Regions from separate parts of the Streptomyces sp. NPDC056224 genome, predicted to be linked through region 1. Evidence: riboswitches for the same ligand, from Rfam matches in the RefSeq annotation. Region 1 holds a riboswitch; each other region holds the start of a gene.
The links. Region 1 has a riboswitch for thiamine pyrophosphate ahead of thiO (glycine oxidase ThiO). Riboswitches for the same ligand answer to the same signal wherever they lie in the genome.
Positions count from the first base shown of each region.

Region 2: linked by a shared signal. The riboswitch ahead of ACFCZ1_RS20245 (thiamine ABC transporter substrate binding subunit) and the one ahead of thiO (glycine oxidase ThiO) in region 1 are both predicted to bind thiamine pyrophosphate.
Region 3: linked by a shared signal. The riboswitch ahead of thiC (phosphomethylpyrimidine synthase ThiC) and the one ahead of thiO (glycine oxidase ThiO) in region 1 are both predicted to bind thiamine pyrophosphate.

Region 1 covers NZ_JBHJTK010000049.1:10,098-16,318, forward strand. Annotated here, with positions in the region: gene pknB (Stk1 family PASTA domain-containing Ser/Thr kinase) at 1-1,134, opposite strand, end outside; gene ACFCZ1_RS33430 (thiazole synthase) at 1,351-2,145, opposite strand; gene thiS (sulfur carrier protein ThiS) at 2,151-2,351, opposite strand; gene thiO (glycine oxidase ThiO) at 2,348-3,544, opposite strand; TPP riboswitch at 3,542-3,654, opposite strand; gene ACFCZ1_RS33445 (NAD(P)/FAD-dependent oxidoreductase) at 3,736-4,956, shown strand; gene ACFCZ1_RS33450 (Rv2175c family DNA-binding protein) at 5,102-5,467, shown strand; gene thiE (thiamine phosphate synthase) at 5,546-6,181, shown strand.
Region 2 covers NZ_JBHJTK010000016.1:62,834-69,054, reverse strand. Annotated here, with positions in the region: gene ACFCZ1_RS20250 (ABC transporter permease) at 1-1,164, opposite strand, end outside; gene ACFCZ1_RS20245 (thiamine ABC transporter substrate binding subunit) at 1,260-2,357, opposite strand; TPP riboswitch at 2,443-2,552, opposite strand; gene rlmN (23S rRNA (adenine(2503)-C(2))-methyltransferase RlmN) at 2,611-3,723, opposite strand; gene ACFCZ1_RS20235 (phosphatidate cytidylyltransferase) at 3,818-4,891, opposite strand; gene frr (ribosome recycling factor) at 4,891-5,448, opposite strand; gene pyrH (UMP kinase) at 5,534-6,221, opposite strand, start outside.
Region 3 covers NZ_JBHJTK010000005.1:165,104-171,324, reverse strand. Annotated here, with positions in the region: gene ACFCZ1_RS09725 (glycosyltransferase) at 1-885, shown strand, start outside; gene ACFCZ1_RS09720 (hypothetical protein) at 1,077-1,538, opposite strand; gene thiC (phosphomethylpyrimidine synthase ThiC) at 2,376-4,163, opposite strand; TPP riboswitch at 4,157-4,302, opposite strand; gene ACFCZ1_RS09710 (YibE/F family protein) at 4,375-5,757, shown strand; gene ACFCZ1_RS09705 (SsgA family sporulation/cell division regulator) at 5,825-6,221, opposite strand, start outside.

The sequences.
Region 1 (6,221 bases):
GAGGAGGTTGGGCACCTTGGTGAACTGGCCGGAGTTGATGTACCAGACGCCCGTGCCGAGGCCGAGGGCCAGCAGGACGCCGGCGACGGCGAGGAGCGTGCCGCGGCGCGGCCCGCGCGATGCCGGGGCCGGCGCCGGGGCGGGGGGCGGCGGAGGGGGCATCTCCAGCCGGGAGGTGTGCTGCACCGCCTGCTGCGCGCCCACCGGGCGCGGGATCACGCCGGTGCGGTCCTCGGCGGCCGACCGCTCCCCGGCGCGGGCCTGCGGCGGTACGGCGTCCAGCTCGGCGTCGCTGAGCCGCATGCGGGCCTCGAGGGTGAGGCCGAGCAGGGCGGCGGCGTCGGAGGGGCGCAGCTCCGGATTGCGCGCGGCGGCGGTCGCGACCAGCTCGTCGAGACCGACGGGGAGCCCGGGGACGACGGCCGAGGGCGGCGGTACGTCCTCGTGGAGGTGCTGGAAGAGCACCTGGGCGGGGGTGCCGCCGGTGTGGGGCTTGGACCCGGTGAGCATCTCGTACAGGACGACACCGCAGGCGTAGACGTCGACGCGGGTGTCGGTGACGCCGTTGTCGATCTGCTCGGGGGCCAGGTAGGAGACGGTGCCGAGGACGGACCCGGTGGTCTGGGTGACGGAGTCCACCGACCGGACCAGCCCGAAGTCGGCGACCTTGACCCGGCCGTCGTCGCCTATCAGGACGTTCTCGGGCTTCATGTCGCGGTGCACGAAGCCGGCCCGGTGGGCGGCGCCGAGAGCGGCGAGCACCGGCTCCAGGATGTCGAGGGCGGCCCGGGGCTGGAGGGCGCCGCGCTCGCGGAGCACGTCGCGCAGCGTGCAGCCGGAGACGTACTCCATGGCGAGGTAGACGTACGGCCCGTCCGTGCCCTGGTCGAAGACGGCGACGACATTGGGGTGGGCGAGCCGGGCCACGGACTTCGCCTCCCGGATGAACCGGTCGACGAAGGCGGCGTCCGCCGCGAGGGCCGGGTGCATCACCTTCAGGGCCAGGACGCGGTCGAGTCGGGTGTCGACGGCCCGGTAGACCGTGGCCATGCCGCCGGCCGCGATGCGGGCGTCGATGCGGTAGCGGCCGTCGAGCACGCGCCCGACGAGGGGGTCATCCAGGGTCGTATCCACGCCGCGATTCTACGAGGGGCGGGTGCGGGCACGGCCCGCTGCCCGGCGCCTTGCAGCGCAGCTGTGACGTGGCCGCCCGCGGACCGCTGCCGGGGGCCGGCCCCCCGGACCCCCGCGCCCCGGACGCCGGCCGAATCCGGCCCCGCCGGTGTCCGGGGCGCGGGCGCGGGGCGCCGTCCGGGGTCCGGGCCGCAGTCCCGGCAGCGGAGCCGCAGGTCAGAACGCCGGGTGCTCCGGATCGAGGGTGGCGCGGCCGTCCGCGGGAGACGAGGCGTGCGCGAAACGGCGCTGCGGGATGCGCCCCGCGCGACGGGCGAGGCGGCCCGCCGACACGGCGTCGCGCATGGCCGCGGCCATCAGCACCGGCTCCTGCGCCCGCGTCACGGCGGACGCGAGCATCACCGCCGCGCAGCCGAGCTCCATCGCCAGGGCGGCGTCGGACGCCGTGCCCGCACCCGCGTCCAGGATGACGGGGACGGACGCCCGTTCCGCGATCAGTTCGAAGTTGTGCGGATTGCGGATCCCCATCCCCGACCCGATGGGGGACCCGAGCGGCATGATCGCGGCGCAGCCCACGTCCTCCAGCTTCCGCGCCAGCACCGGGTCGTCGTTCGTGTACGGGAGGACCGTGAAGCCCTCGTCCACGAGGGTCTCGGCGGCGTCCAGCAGCTCGACGCCGTCGGGCAGGAGGGTCCGCTCGTCCGCGACCACCTCCAGCTTGATCCAGTCGGTGCCCAGCGCCTCCCGGGCGAGCCGCGCCGTCAGCACGGCCTCGCCCGCCGTGAAGCAGCCGGCCGTGTTCGGCAGGACCGCGATGTCCAGCTTCGCGAGCACGGACAGGACCGAGCCCTGGACCGTCGGGTCCAGCCGGCGCATGGCCACCGTGGTGAGTTCGGTGCCGGACGCGACCAGGGCCCGCTCCAGGACGTCCAGGCTCGGGGCGCCGCCCGTGCCCATGATCAGGCGGGAGGAGAAACTGCGGCCGCCCAGGGTGAAGAGGTCGTCAGCCATGCCGCTCAGCCTCCCTGGACCGCGGTGAGGACCTCGACCCGGTCGCCCTCGCCCACCGGCGTGAGCGGCCACTGCCCGCGCGGGACCACGGTCTCGTTGAGCGCGGCGGCGACTCCGGCCGGGGCCGCGGTCAGGGTGGCGACCACCGCGTCGAGCGTGGTGCCGGCCGCGACCTCGCGCGGCTCGCCGTTGACGGAGATGGTCATGCGTACGACTCCTGACGTGCGGCGGAGAACCGGCGGGGGGTGAAGGGGCGTGCGATCGCGGGCAGTTCGCCGGTGGTCAGCAGCTCCGCCATCACGTCGCCGGTCAGCGGGGTCAGCAGTACCCCGTTGCGGTAGTGCCCGGTGGCCAGGTGCAGGCCCGGCAGGTCGGTCGGGCCGAGCAGCGGGGCGTTGTCCGGGGAGCCCGGCCGCAGCCCCGCGCGGGTCTCGGTGAGCGGGAGTTCGGTGATGCCGGGCACCAGCTCGTGGGCGTCGCGCAGGAGTTCGTAGACCCCGCCCGCGGTGACCGTGGTGTCCCAGCCGAGTTCCTCGCTGGTGGCGCCGATGACGAGTTCGCCGTTCTCGCGCGGGACCAGGTAGACGTGGCTGCCGCGCACGACCGCCCGTACCGTCCGGGACAGGAACGGCGCGTGGGCGGCGGGCACGGCGAGGCGCAGCACCTGCCCCTTCACCGGCCGTACGGGCGCCACCAGCTCCGGCGGCACCCCCGCCAGCCGGCCGCTGAGCGAGCCCGCCGCCAGCACGACCTGGTCCGCGCGCAGTTCCGTACCGTCCTCGAGCCGCGCCCCGGCCGCCCGGTCGGCGGTGACCAGCAGCCGCTCCGCCGCCGACCGGTGGACGGCCACCCCGGACCCCTCGCAGGCGGCCAGCAGGGCGGCCGCCAGCCGCCGCGGGTCGACCTGGTGATCGCCGTCCACCCGCAGGCCGCCCCGGACGCCCGGGGCCAGCATCGGCTCCAGCCGGCGACACTCGCGGCCGGTCAGCCACTCGGACTCCAGCCCGCAGCGGCGCTGCAGGGCGTGCAGCTCCCGCAGGTGGAGCCGGTCGTCGGCGTCCAGGGCGACGGCGAGGGTGCCGCAGGCGCGGTAGCCGACGTCCAGGCCGCCGGCGGCGTCGGCGAGCTCCGCGACGAACTCGGGATAGCGCGCGGCGGAGGCGAGACCCAGCCCCAGCAGGGCCTCCTCGCCGTAGTGCAGCTCCGTCACGGGCGCGAGCATCCCGGCCGCGACCTGGGCGGCGCCGCCGCCGGGGGCGGGGTCGGCCAGTACGGTGCGCAGCCCGCGCCGGGCCGCCCGCCAGGCGGTGACGAGTCCGATGATCCCGCCCCCGATGACGAGGACGTCGGACCCCTTCCGGGACGTCCTGGACGGTCGGGACGTTCGAGATGAGTGCATGGGCGTCCAGCCCCTCCCTTCGCCGGCATGACCCGGATCAGGTTCGTACGGTCGGAGGCCGGCCAGCCTCCCTCTCAGCCCGGTGCGCCCGGACTCCCGCGATAGGTACGGTGGCCAGACTAACCCCGGTGCGCACAGCCGGTAAGGCGGCACCTGTTCCTGGCGGCCCGTCAGATGATTAGGGTGGCCGGGTGAGTGAGCAGACGGAGCAGAACCCGAGCGGCGTCGTGATCGTGGGCGCCGGAATGGCCGGCGTGCAGACCGCGGTCGCCCTGCGGGAGCAGGGCTTCACCGGCACGGTGACCCTGCTGGGCGCCGAGCCCCACCAGCCCTACGACCGGCCTCCGCTGTCCAAGGCGGTGCTGCTCGGCAAGGCCGAGGACTCCGCCTTCGACGTGGACTTCGAAGGCCTCGGCATCGATCTCAGGCTCGGCACGGAGGTCACCGCGCTGCGGGCCGCCGAGCGCGAGGTGGACACCGAGGCGGGACCGGTCCCGTACCGGGTCCTCGTGCTGGCCACCGGCGCGCAGCCGCTGACCCTGCCCGGGACGGAGGGCGTCCCCGGCGTGCACCTGCTGCGCACGCTGGACGACGCGGCGCGGCTGCGCCCCGTCCTGGCCGGGGCGCCCCGGGCGGTGGTCGTCGGCGCGGGCTGGATCGGCGCGGAGTTCGCCACCGCGGCCCGCGAGGCGGGCTGCGAGGTGACCGTGGTCGAGGCCGCGGACCGGGTCCTGGCGGGGGCGCTGCCGCCGCAGGTCGCCGCCCCGATGGCGCGCTGGTACGAGGAGGCGGGCGCCGAGCTGATCACCGGCGCGAAGGTCGCCGGGATCGAGGAGGGCCGGGTGCTGCTCGCGGACGGGCGGGGCCTGCCCGCCGGCGCGGTGGTGGTGGGCATCGGAGCCCGCCCCGCCACCGGATGGCTGACCGGGAGCGGCGTGGACCTCGGCCCCGACGGCTCGGTCACCGCCGACGCGTACCTGCGCACCTCCCTGCCCGGGGTGTACGCGGTCGGCGACTGCGCCTCCTTCCCGTCGGCCCGCTACGGGAAGCGGCTGCTCGTACACCACTGGGACAACGCGCTCCAGGGCCCGCGAACGGTCGCGGCGAACATCCTGGCCGGGGAACCGGCCCAGGTCTACGACCCGGTGCCGTACTTCTGGTCGGAGCAGTTCGGGCGCTTCGTCCAGTACGCCGGCCACCACGGCGGGGCCGACACCCTGCTCTGGCGCGGCGACCCGGCCGACCCCGCCTGGTCGGTGTGCTGGCTGCGCGACGGGGTCCTGGTCGCGGTCCTGGCCGTGGGCCGCCCCCGCGACCTGGCGCAGGGCCGCAGGCTCATCGAGACGGGGGCCGCCGTGGACCCGGCCAAGGTCCGCGACCCGGCGGTCCCCCTGAAGTCGACCACCGTCTAGCGCCGTGCCCGGGGGTACCTCCCAGCGGTAGCTGGGGGAGCGTCGTGACCCGGTGAACCTCTCCGGTCACAGCACTGGCCCGGACGGGACCACGGACGGGCCGCTCCGGTACCGGGTGCCAGCCCGAGATGGCAGGCTTGTACCCGTGACCGAGATTGACGCAAAGATCGATGCCCTTGTCCCCTCATGGCTGTACCTCCCCGACATCGCGGAGATGCTCGACATCGAGGTGACCCGGGTCCGCCAGATGGTCAAGGAAGGGCAGCTGATCGCCGTACGCCGGGGCGAGAACCGCGCCCTGCAGGTGCCGGCCCCCTTCATCGACGGCGACAAGGTCGTCAAGGGCCTGGTCGGTCTGCTGACCGTGCTGCGCGACGACCGCTTCACCGAGGAGGAGATCCTGGAGTGGCTCTTCACCGAGGACCCGACCCTGCCCGGCACCCCCGTGCAGGCACTGAGCGAGAATCGCGGCACGGAGGTGAAGCGCCGCGCTCAGGCGCTCGCCCTCTGAGCTGATCCGCATCCGCTCCACCGCGGTGTGCGGGCCCCACGGGGTCCGTACACCGCCTCCATTCCGGGGGGTACACCCATGCAGCTGTCCGACGCCCGGCTCTACCTCTGTACGGACGCCCGGAAGCGCCAAGGTGACCTCCCCGAGTTCCTGGACGCCGTGCTGTCCGGCGGCGTGGACATCGTCCAGCTCCGCGACAAGGGCATGGAGGCCGGGGAGGAACTCGAACACCTCCAGGTCTTCGCCGAGGCCGCACGGCGCCACGGCAAGCTCCTCGCCGTGAACGACCGCGCCGACGTCGCGCACGCCATCGGCTCCGACGTCCTGCACCTCGGACAGGGCGACATCCCCGTCCCCGCGGCCCGCGCCATCCTCGGCGACCGGGTGCTCGTCGGCCGCTCCTGCCACGCCGAGGCCGAGGTCGACGCGGCCGTCGCCGAGCCCGGCGTGGACTACTTCTGCACCGGCCCCTGCTGGCCCACCCCCACCAAGCCCGGCCGCTTCGCCCCCGGCCTCGGCCTCGTGCGGTACGCGGCCTCCCTGGAGCAGGACCGGCCGTGGTTCGCCATCGGCGGCATCGACAGCGCGAATCTGGACGAGGTGCTGGACGCCGGAGCCACCCGCGTCGTGGTCGTCCGCGCCCTCACCGAGGCCGCCGACCCGGGTGCGGCCGCCGCGGAACTCGCCAAGCGCGTCCGGGCCCGCCTCGGCTAGATCGACCGGAATGCCCCGGCCGGGCCCGCCGGACTGTCCA
Region 2 (6,221 bases), on a different contig from region 1:
GAAGCCGAACCCCACCGTCACGGCGGACACCCCGAGCGGCAGCATCAGCAGCGCGTCAAAGCCCCGTACGAAGCGGCCCGCGCGCCTGGTCAGCGCGGCGGCGGCGAGGCCTCCGACGGTCAGGGCGATGGCGGTGGCGGCGAGCGCGTACTGGAGCGAGTTCCAGACCGCCTCCAGCGGCGGCACCAGGAACGTTCCGCCACCGGCGCCCGTCTCCTGCAGTGCCCGGTAGAAGCCGAAACCGTATCCGCCGGGAACGTCGAAGGACCGTTCCACCAGGACGCCCAGGGGCAGCACGATCAGCAGCGCGACCGTCAGCAGCACTCCGCCCAGCAGGGCGCGCTGCGCCCAACCGCGCGGCGGGTGGGCCGTGCGCGCCGGGTCCACGAGCCGCAGCGCGGTCTCCCGCCGGCGCACCGTCCGGGCGTGCACGGCGAGGATCCCGCCGATCGCCGCGAACTGCACCATCGTCAGCACGGCGGCCGTGGACAGGTCCAGGAGCTGCGCGGTCTGCCGGTAGACCTCCACCTCCAGGGTGGAGTAGGAGGGCCCGCCCAGGATCTGAACGACGCCGAAGGAGCTGAAGGTGAACAGGAACACCATCAGCGTGGCGGCCGCCACCGCCGGGGCCAGCGCGGGCAGCGTCACCAGCCGCCAGGCGGCGAACCGTCCGGCGCCCAGCACACGGGCGGCCTCCTCCTGGCGCGGGTCGAGCTGCGCCCAGAGCCCGCCGACCGTCCGGACGACGACGGCGTAGTTGAAGAAGACGTGCGCCAGCAGGATCGCCCACACGGTGGTGTCCAGCCGGACGCCCCACAGCTCGTCCAGCAGCCCGCCCCGGCCGACCAGCGCGAGGAAGGCCGTACCGACCACCACGGTCGGCAGCACGAAGGGGACGGTGACCACCGCCCGCAGCAGCTGTTTGCCGGGGAAGTCGAAGCGCGCGAAGACGTACGCGCCGGGGAGTGCGATCACCAGCGTGAGCGCGGTGGAGGCGAGCGCCTGCCAGGTGGTGAACCACAGCACGTCGGCGATGTCGGGCCGGGCGAGCACCTCGCCGATCCGGCCGAACTGCCAGCCTTCGTCGGTCTTGAGCCCGCGCCCGACGATCGCGGCGACGGGATAGGCGAAGAACAGGCCGAAGAAGACGAGGGGTACGGCCATCAGGGCGAGGTGCGAGGCCGTGGCCCGGCCGGACCCACGGGTGGCGGGTACCGGCGCGGCGTCCCCCGGCGCCGCGCGCGGAACCTTCGTACCGCTTACTTCACGACCAGTGCGGTCCATGCCTTGACCCACTGCTCACGGTTCTTGGCGATGGTCTCGGGAGCGACGTTCTCGGGCTTCTCGATCACCACACCGTGCTTGGTGAACAGCTCCGGCAGGGAAGCGTCCTTCACCACCGGGTTCACGAACATCTGCAGCGGCATGTCCTCCTGGAACTTCTTGCCGATCAGGAAGTCCACGAGCGCCTTGCCGCCCTCTTCGTTCTTCGCCCCCTTCAGCAGACCCGCGAACTCGATCTGGCGGAAGCAGGTGCCGGTGGAGACGCCCGTCGGGGCCTCGGCCGGCTGCGGCTCGCCGTACAGCACCTCGACCGGCGGGCTGGAGGCGTAGGAGACGACCAGCGGGCGGTCGCCCTTGGCCTTCTTGCCGCCGGCGGAGCCGGAGAAGCGCTCGTTGTAGGCCTGCTCCCAGCCGTCGACGACCTCGACGCCGTTGGCCTTGAGCTTGCTCCAGTAGTCCTTCCAGCCCTCCTCGCCGTACTTGCCGACGGAGGCGAGCAGGAAACCGAGGCCGGGCGAGGAGGTCGCGGCGTTCTCGGTGACCAGCAGGTTCTTGTACTCGGGCTTGACCAGGTCGTCCAGCGTCTGCGGCGGGGCGAGCTTCTTGTCGGCGAAGTAGGCCTTGTCGTAGTTGACGCAGATGTCACCCGAGTCGATCGGCGTCACCCGGTGCTCCTTGTCGAGCACGTACTCCGGCTTGACCCCGGCCAGGCCCTTGGCCTCGTACGGCGTGAAGATGCCGTTGTCCAGGGCGCGCGAGAGCAGGGTGTTGTCGACGCCGAAGAAGACGTCGCCGCGAGGGGTGCCCTTGGTGAGGATCTCCTGGTTGAGCGCCGCGCCTGCGTCCCCCGACTTCAGCACCTTGACGGTGTAGCCGCTCTGCTGCTCGAACTCCTTGAGGACCGTGTCGGTCACGTTGAAGGAGTCGTGGGAGACGAGCGTGACGGTCTTGGACTTCGGGGCGTCGCTCGCGCCCGCGGGCTTGTCCTTGGCGTCCTCGCCGCAGGCGCTGAGCGTGGCGACGCCCAGCGCGGCCGCGAGCGCCGCGCCCGCGATCCTCTTGGTGGTGCTCACTGGTGAATTCCTCCTGGGATGTCCAGGAGAAGACGCGGCCCCGCCCGGCGCTCTGCGGGAGCGGACGCCGGGCAGGGCGCAACAGCTTGAGTGGTGACCGAACTTCCTACCCCGAATGACCGGGGCGAGGTTCAGAGGGTCTGCGGATGACGGATACCGCACTCTCAGCGCTGTGGCGCTCCCCTGTCGGAATATGAAATTGGTTCGGCCACAGGGTACCCCGTGACCGATCGTGACCGGTCAGAACCGGAACCTAGCGCTCCGAAGCGGCCAGCTGACCGCACGCGCCGTCGATCTCCTGGCCGCGGGTGTCCCGGACGGTCACGGGGACCCCGTGCCGGGCGATGGCCTCCACGAAGGCCCTCTCGTCCTCGGGCCGCGAGGCGGTCCACTTGGAGCCGGGCGTCGGGTTCAGCGGGATCAGGTTGACGTGGACGCGCTTGCCCTTGAGCAGCTTGCCCAGCAGGTCGCCCCGCCAGGCCTGGTCGTTGATGTCGCGGATCAGGGCGTACTCGATGGAGATCCGGCGGCCGGACTTCTCCGCGTACTCCCAGGCCGCACCGAGGACCTCGCGGACGTTCCAGCGGGTGTTCACGGGGACCAGGGTGTCGCGCAGCTCGTCGTCGGGCGCGTGCAGCGAGACCGCGAGGCGGCACTTGAAGCCCTCGTCGGCGAAGCGCAGCATGGCCGGGACCAGGCCGACGGTGGAGACGGTGATGCCGCGCTGCGACAGGCCCAGGCCGTCGGGCTCCGGGTCGGTGAGGCGGCGGATGGCACCGACCACGCGGTTGTAGTTCGCCAGCGGCTCACCCATGCCCATGAAGACGATGTTCGACAGCCGCGCCGGGCCGCCGGGGACCTCGCCGTCGCGCAGCGCGCGCATGCCGTCGACGATCTGGTGCACGATCTCGGCGGTGGACAGGTTGCGGTCCAGGCCCGCCTGGCCGGTGGCGCAGAACGGGCAGTTCATGCCGCACCCGGCCTGCGAGGAGATGCACATGGTGACCCGGTCGGGGTAGCGCATCAGCACGGACTCGACGAGCGTGCCGTCGTGCAGCTTCCACAGGGTCTTGCGGGTGGTGTCGTCGTCGCAGCTGATGTGCCGGATGACGTTCATCAGCTCCGGGAGGAGCTCCTGCTGGAGCTTCTCGCGGGACCCGGCGGGGATGTCGGTCCACTCGGCCGGGTCGTGCGCGTAGCGCGCGAAGTAGTGCTGGGAGAGCTGCTTGGCCCGGAACGGCTTCTCGCCGATCGCGGCGACCGCCTCACGGCGCTCCTCGGGAGTGAGGTCGGCGAGGTGCCGGGGCGGCTTCTTGGCTCCGCGCGGGGCGACGAAGGTGAGCTCTCCCGGAACAGGGCGGGCCATGGCAGGTACTCCTTGTAAGACGAAAGGCGCGCCGCAGAAGCAGCGCGCCTTCCAAGAGTAAACCGCCCGGCGTGTTACGACGCCTTTCCGCAGGTCAGCCCGTACCGACGAACGCGGCCAGCAGCAGCCACACCACTGGAGCGGTCGGCAGCAGCGAGTCGAGCCGGTCCATGATGCCGCCGTGGCCCGGGAGCAGGGTGCCCATGTCCTTGATGCCCAGGTCCCGCTTGATCATCGACTCGCCGAGGTCACCCAGCGTGGCGCTGACCGCGACCGCCAGCCCCAGCAGCAGGCCCTGCCACCAGGAGCCGCCGTCGATCAGGAACTCCATGCACAGCGCACCGGCGGCCATCGCGAACGCCACCGCGCCGAGCAGGCCCTCGCGGGTCTTTCCGGGGCTGATGCGCGGCGCGAGCTTGGTCTTGCCGAAGCGCCAGCCGACCGCGTAGGCCCCGGTGTCGCTGACCACGGTCAGCAGCAGGAAGGTGATCACCCGCTGCGGCCCGTCGTCGGCGGTGAGCAGCATCGCGACGAACGTGGCCAGGAAGGGCACGTAGAACGCCGCGAAGGCACCCGCCGTGACGTCCTTGAGGTAGTCCTCCGGCGGCTCGGTCATCCGCCAGACCAAGGCCGCCAGCACGGTCAGGGCCATGGCCACCCAGGCGCCCTCGGCACCGCGGACGTATCCCGCGATGACCATGGCCGCGCCACCGACGGCGAGCGGGACCAGCGGGGCCTTGATGCCCTTCTTCTCCTGCAGCCGGGAGGTGAGCTCCCACAGACCGACGACGACCGCGACGACGATGACGCCGACGAAGACCGCCTTGACGATCAGCAGCGAGGCGAAGATGACCGCGCCGAGGCCGACGCCGACCCCTATGGCGGCACGCAGGTCCCGCCCCGCCCGCTTCTTCGGCGGAGGCGAGGAGTCCTGCGGCTGCGGGGCATGCGGGGGCGGGGGGCTGGGCATGGGCTCCTGCGGCGGCGTCTCGGCGCGGAAGAGGAGGCCGCCGTCCGGGACGGCCCCCCGATCGCGTGCTTCCCGGTCGTCGAAGTCACGGCCGGCGGCATCGGGCACGATGGGCATGGGCCGAGTGTGCGGGCCCACCTGCGCATCGTATGCGGGACCCGCCGGAACTGGCTCCGGCTGCCAGGAAGAGTCGTTCATCAGACTTCGAGCAGCTCGGCTTCCTTGTGCTTGAGCAGCTCGTCCACCTGCGCGACGTACTTCGCGGTGGTGTCGTCGAGCTCCTTCTCCGCGCGGCGCACCTCGTCCTCGCCGGCCTCCTTGTCCTTGACCAGCTTGTCAAGGGCGTCCTTCGCCTTGCGGCGGACGGCGCGCAGGGAGATCTTGGAGTCCTCGGCCTTGGTGCGCGCGACCTTGATGTACTCCTTGCGGCGGTCCTGCGTCAGCTCGGGGAAGGTCACCCGGATGATGCTGCCGTCGTTGCTCGGGTTCACACCGAGGTCGGAGTCGCGGATGGCCTGCTCGATGTTGCGCAGGGCGCTCTTGTCGAACGGGGTCACGATCGCCATGCGCGGCTCGGGCACCGAGAAGGACGCGAGCTGGTTGATGGGCGTGATGGCGCCGTAGTATTCCGCCACGATCTTGTTGAACATCGCCGGGTGCGCACGGCCGGTGCGAATCGCGGCGAAGTCTTCCTTGGCGACGACGACGGCCTTTTCCATCTTCTCCTCGGCCTCGAGGAGGATCTCTTCGGTCACCACGTGCTCCTGCATGTCTTGAATGGATGGGTCAGGCGGGCGGGGCGGACGGGTCCGGTCCGGGCTCGGTCCGGCAGCGGACTGCTCAGGCCCGGGTTCCCTGGTCGCTGACGAGCGTGCCGATCTTCTCACCCTTGACGGCGCGCGCGATATTGCCCTCGGCGAGCAACTCGAAGACGAGGATCGGCAGCTTGTTGTCACGGCACAGCGTGATGGCGGTCGCGTCCGCGACCTTGAGGTCGCGGGAGAGGACCTCTCCGTACTCCAGCGCGTCGAACTTCACCGCGTCCGGGTTCTTCTTCGGGTCGGAGTCGTAGACCCCGTCGACACCGTTCTTGCCCATGAGCAGGGCCTCGGCGTCGATCTCCAGGGCGCGCTGGGCGGCCGTGGTGTCGGTGGAGAAGTACGGCATGCCCATGCCGGCGCCGAAGATGACGACGCGGCCCTTCTCCAGGTGCCGCACGGCGCGCAGCGGGATGTACGGCTCCGCGACCTGACCCATGGTGATGGCGGTCTGCACGCGGGAGTCGATGCCCTCCTTCTCCAGGAAGTCCTGGAGGGCGAGGCAGTTCATGACCGTGCCGAGCATGCCCATGTAGTCGGACCGGGCCCGGTCCATGCCGCGCTGCTGGAGTTCGGCGCCGCGGAAGAAGTTTCCGCCGCCGATCACGACGGCGATCTCCGCGCCGTCACGGACCACCGCGGCGATCTCGCGCGCGATGGCGTGGACGACGTCGGGGTCGACGCCCAGTCCTCTGCCACCGGAGAAGGCC
Region 3 (6,221 bases), on a different contig from region 1:
GCACGCTCCAGCGCGGACTACCTGCTGTTCATCGACGCCGACGACGTGATGCAGGTACAGCCCGGCTTTCGCATGCCCGACCTCACTCTCGACGCGTACCGCATCGCGGTGCACCACGAGCCCGTCATCCACTGGAGGCCCGCTCTGGTATCCACCCGCCTGCCGTGGAAATACGTCGGCGTACTCCACGAGTACATCGATTGCGAAGTCCGGCACAGCAGCGGTGTGCTCGAAGGCGCCAATATCCTCATCGTCGGAGGCGGGGCACGGCTCAGGGAATCGGGCGAACGCGAGAAGTACCTGCGGGACGCGGCGGTGCTCGAAGAAGGGCTGATCAAGGAACCCGGAAATGCCCGGTACGCGTTCTATCTGGCCCAGAGCTGGCGTGACGCGGGAGAACCGGAGAAATCCCTCGCCGCCTACGACCGCCGGGCGGCGATGGGCGGTTTCGCCGAGGAAGCCTTCTGCGCCCAGCTGTACGCGGCACGGCTCGCGGCGAACCTCAAGAAGCCGGCCGCCGAGGTGATGGACCGTTTCCTCCGCGCGTACGAGAGCCGTCCCACACGCGCCGAGGCGATGGGCAGCCTCGCCCGCGTCTGCCGCCTCGAAGGCCGCTGGCCCCTGGCGTACATGTTCGCCCGGGAGGCGGTGCGGATCCCGCGCCCGGACGACATCCTGTTCGTCGAGTTCGACTGGCACGACTGGCGCGCGCTCGACGAACTCGCCGTGGCCGCCTACTGGGTCGGCGAATACCAGGAGTCGCTGGACTGCTGCGAACGCCTCCTCCAGGACGGCAGGCTGCCCGACTCGCAGCGTGACCGGGTCACCGAGAACCTCGAATTCGCACGGCGCAAGCTCGACCCGCAGTATCAGGTGGTCGCCTGACCGCCGCTCCCGCGCACGGGACCGGAGGGCGTCGCCCCGGCCGGCAGGCCGTGGAGCGGCGCCCTCCAGTCGTCGCGCTGGGCCGTCACGTCGGCCGGCCGGGGCCGGGCGGATCCCCAACCCGGGATCCGCCCGGCCCGACTTCACGATCCCGGACTTCGGCGTGCCCACGCGGGCCGGAGCGGGCTTCCCTAGGGGAGGCGGTTCTTGGAGGCTCCGCGCATCAGGTCTCCCTTGAATTCCTTGCCGCGGAGGGATCCGGGAGTCGGGGAGGGGGTCAGTTCGATCCACCCCTCGTCCCAGGTGAAGTTGGCGCCGTTGGTGTCGCCGTGTGTCTGGTAGACCTTGCCGTCCGTCGTCACGACCTTGATGTACGAGTTGCTGCCCTGCTCGATGATCGAGATGCCACAGGCCTTGCCGAAGGGGAATCCCGGGTTGTCCGCGTTCGTGAGGTCCTGCCAGACAGGCACACCTCCGGCCGTGGTCGCGCGTCCGGCATAGGCGATGCCGTTCGTGAGAGCGGCACTGAACGACACGGTGTTCGAAGGCGCGTAGCTGTCCATGTCGTCGCAGGGCCCGGTACCCGTAGCGCCCGTACCGCCCGTACCGCCCGTGGCACCCGTGGCACCCGTGGCACCCGTGGCGCCGTCCACGCCGTCCACGCCGTCCGAGCCCGGAGCACCCGTACCGCCCGTCGCACCCGTTGCGCCCGTTGCGCCCGTCGCGCCCGTCGCACCGTCCGTGCCCGGAGCACCCGTACCACCCAGGGCACCCGTACCACCCGTCGCGCCAGTCGCCCCAGTCGCGCCCGTCGCGCCGTCCACGCCGTCCGCGCCCGTGGCACCCGTCGCACCCGTCGGCCCTGTCGGGCCCGGCCTGCCCTGTTCGCACCTGTCGTCACCGTCGGGCCCGGCCTCGATGCCCGCGGCCTTCGGGTCGTCGTCCGGGTCCTGGTCCGGTCCGTGGTCCGGGCGGTGGTGATGCCCATTCGTCTTGCAGTGATCCCCACCCGTGGGGCTCGCCGCGTTCACCCGCTCGGCCGCCCGAATGCTCTGAGCAACGGCGAAGGCGGGGCTGGCGACTCCCATCATGACCAGGGCAAGCGATGCGAGGGTGCCGCCCGTCAGCCATCTGCTCCCCCTCGGCAGCGGTCCAAGCGTCGTTGACCTGGTCCTGTTTTCGGGGCTCATACCACTCCTACTCGAAACCGATCGAACGATGTGTGGTCGGGCGTCTCTGGCCACACACTCGGTCAGCGTGGAAAGCACTGCCGCGAGTGGCGGGACAACTCGCAGATAAGTCCACTTATCGGATGAGCGATGCGACACCAACGGCCGCTCTGACGGACACGACGAGCGCGAGCCGTCAGAACGCGGCGGGCGACGACCGGCCGGCCATGGCGAGTGGGAGCACTCCGGCGCCAAAAAACGGGCGGACCCGCGACTCCCCCCTTGGGTCGCGGGTCCGCTCCGTAGCTCCTGTCGAACGGCTCAGTCGGCCAGCGGCAGGTAGACGCGGTTGCCCGAGGCCGCGAACTCGGCGGACTTCTCCGCCATGCCGGCCTGGATCTCCTCGGCCTTCAGGTCGCCGCCGTGCTCACGGCGGATGTCCTGCGAGATCTTCATCGAACAGAACTTCGGACCGCACATGGAGCAGAAGTGCGCGGTCTTGGCCGGCTCGGCGGGAAGCGTCTCGTCGTGGAACTCACGGGCCGTGTCCGGGTCGAGGGCCAGGTTGAACTGGTCCTCCCAGCGGAACTCGAACCGCGCGTCCGACAGCGCGTCGTCCCACTCCTGGGCACCGGGGTGCCCCTTGGCCAGGTCCGCGGCGTGCGCCGCGATCTTGTACGTGATGACGCCGGTCTTGACGTCGTCACGGTTGGGCAGGCCCAGGTGCTCCTTGGGCGTGACGTAGCAGAGCATCGCGGTGCCCCACCAGGCGATCATCGCGGCGCCGATGCCCGAGGTGATGTGGTCGTACGCGGGCGCGACGTCCGTGGTCAGCGGGCCGAGCGTGTAGAACGGCGCCTCCTCGCAGATCTCCTGCTGGAGGTCGATGTTCTCCTTGATCTTGTGCATCGGGACGTGGCCCGGGCCCTCGATCATGGTCTGCACGTTGTGGCGCTTGGCGATCGTGTTCAGCTCGCCCAGCGTCTTCAGCTCCGCGAACTGCGCCGCGTCGTTGGCGTCCGCGATGGAACCGGGGCGCAGGCCGTCACCCAGCGAGTACGTGACGTCGTACGTCGCGAGGATGTCGCACAGCTCCTCGAAGTTCGTGTAGAGGAAGTTCTCCTTGTGGTGAGCCAGGCACCAAGCGGCCATGATCGACCCGCCGCGCGAGACGATGCCGGTCTTGCGGCGGGCGGTCAGCGGCACGTACGGCAGCAGCACGCCGGCGTGGACCGTCATGTAGTCGACGCCCTGCTCGGCCTGCTCGATGACCGTGTCCTTGTAGATCTCCCAGGTCAGGTCCTCGGCGCGGCCATCGACCTTCTCCAGCGCCTGGTAGAGCGGGACGGTGCCGATCGGGACGGGGGAGTTGCGCAGAACCCACTCGCGCGTGGTGTGGATGTTGCGGCCCGTCGAGAGGTCCATGACGGTGTCGGCGCCCCACTTGGTCGCCCAGGTCATCTTGTCGACCTCCTCCTCGATGGAGGAGGTGACCGCGGAGTTGCCGATGTTGGCGTTGACCTTCACCAGGAACCGCTTGCCGATGATCATCGGCTCGATCTCCGGGTGGTTCACGTTCGCCGGGAGCACCGCGCGACCTGCGGCGATCTCCTCGCGGACGACCTCGGGGGAGACGTTCTCGCGGATCGCGACGTACTCCATCTCCGGGGTGACCTCGCCCCGGCGGGCGTACGCGAGCTGTGTGACGGCGGCGCCGCCACGGCCCCGGCGGGGCTGGCGGGGGCGGCCCGGGAAGACGGCGTCGAGGTTCTTGAGCCCGCCCCGCGGCGAAGTGTGCTTGACGCCGTCGTCCTCGGGACGCACGGGACGTCCCGCGTACTCCTCGGTGTCCCCGCGGCCGATGATCCAGTTCTCGCGCAGCGGCGCGAGACCCCGGCGCACGTCCGTCTCGATCTGGGGGTCGGTGTACGGACCGGACGTGTCGTAGAGCGTCACGTCCTTGCCGTTGGTGAGGTGGACCTGACGGACCGGCACCCGGATGTCGGGGCGGGAGCCCGCCACGTACCCCTTGTGCCAGCCCGGCTGGCGCTCGGTCCGGCCGTCGGCGTCCTGGCTGACGGCAGGCGTGCGTGCGTCCTGAATGGTCATGAGACCTATCTCCCTACGCCGGCATTACCCGGTAACAGGTTCGGCGGTCGACGCAGCCTCCTCCCGTACGCATCCGTGATGCGCGTACGGTGATCAGCGTCCTCTCAGCCCGGTGCTCCGAGCTCCCGCGTTGTGCAAAGGTGCCCCCACGCTAGCGCCACCCATGGCGTGCTGAACAGTAGGCCCCCTCATCTCTTGCGATGATCTGCTGGTGACGATCTCGCCGCAGCCCCCCAACGAGCCCAACGAGCCCACCAGCCACTCGGACCACGAGCACTCCCACGGGCAGAGCCACGGGCACGGCCATGGGCACGGCCACGGGCACGGTCCGGCGGCCCCCGTCTCGCAGCACCTGCGCAAGGTCATCGCGGCCGTGCTGATCCCCTTCGCCGTCGCCGTCTTCGTCGGCATGGCGGTGCTCTGGCCGGGCGGCGCCCCCGCCCACGAGCGCACGGGGGTCGGTTTCGACCGGCAGACGCAGCAGGGCGCGGTCGTCTCGCTCGAACAGGTGGACTGCAAATCGGTGAACGCCTCGCAGGTGCCGCCCACCGGGGACACGTCCACCCCCGAGGGCCGCGAGGCCCAGGCGGCGCAGACCGGCGACTGCAAGAAGGCCACCGTCGAGGTCGGCACCGGACCGGACAAGGGCCGCACCTTCGTGGAGATCGTCCAGCCTGGCGCGCCGCGGCAGTTGGCGAAGGGGCAGGAGGTGGTGGTCGCGTACGCGCCGGACGCCCCCCGGGACCTCCAGTACTCGGTGATCGACGTGAACCGGAAGTTCCCCCTGGCGCTGCTGGCCGGGATCTTCGCGGTCGCCGTCGTCCTGGTCGGCCGCATGCGCGGGGTGTTCGCACTGATCGCGCTGGTCATCAGCTTCGGCGTGCTGACCCTCTTCATCCTGCCGGCCATCCTGCAGGGGTCGAACCCGCTGGTCGTCGCCGTCATCGGGGCCAGCGCCATCATGCTCATCGCCCTGTACATCTGCCACGGGCTGACCGCGCGCACCTCGGTCGCCGTTCTCGGCACGCTCGTCTCACTGCTGCTGATCGGGCTCCTGGGCTCGGTGTTCATCGACTGGGCGTTCCTCAGCGGCAACACCGACGACAACACGGGCCTCATCCACGGGCTCTACCCGGACATCGACATGAGTGGTCTGCTGCTCGCGGGCATCATCATCGGATCGCTGGGCGTCCTCGACGATGTGACGGTCACCCAGACCTCCGCGGTCTGGGAACTCCACCAGGCCGATCCCTCGATGGGGTCGCGCGCCCTCTACCGGGCGGCCATCCGGATCGGTCGCGACCACATCGCGTCGGTGGTCAACACGCTCGTACTGGCCTACGCGGGCGCTGCACTCCCCCTACTGCTGCTGTTCTCGATCGCGAACAGCAGCATGGGGTCGGTGGCCAACAGCGAGCTGGTCGCGGTGGAGATCGTGCGGACCCTCGTGGGCTCGATCGGCCTCGTGGCCTCGGTTCCCGTGACGACGGCACTGGCATCCCTGGTCGTGTCCGCCGACCGTCCGGCGGCCACGGTCTCCGGGCCGGCCCCGGGGCCGGCCCGCACCGGCCGGGGCCGCCGTCGCAAGCGCTGAAAGGTGTTCGCCGGAGGAACGGAGCGGTCGGCGCGGAGGGTCGAGTCAGTGCGCGCCCGGCGGCGGGTCAGCCCGCGTTCTGCTCGTTCTGCCGGGATTCGGCCAGGATCTTGCCGAGCGCCTCGTCAAGGTTCTCCTCGAAGTCGCCCAGGTTGCGCTCCTGGCCGAGCGGTACGAGCCGGTCGGTGCGGTCGAGGAACGCGACGAGCGGCGCCGCGCTCGCGCGGAACAACGCCCGGTCGCCGCCGACCTGGAGGCGGATGTGGACATCGGACAGGTCCTCGGGCTCGGTCGGGGCGATGTGGACATCGCCGTCGCCGCACGGCTTGTTGATGCCGTCGAGGAGGAGTTCCCGGCCGAACGCCCAGGTCACGGGCGCGTCTCCGGGAAGGTGGAAGGTCAGGCGGACTGCGTAGGGGTCCCGAGCGTCGTACCGGAGCTCCACCGGAATCCGGAACGAGAGT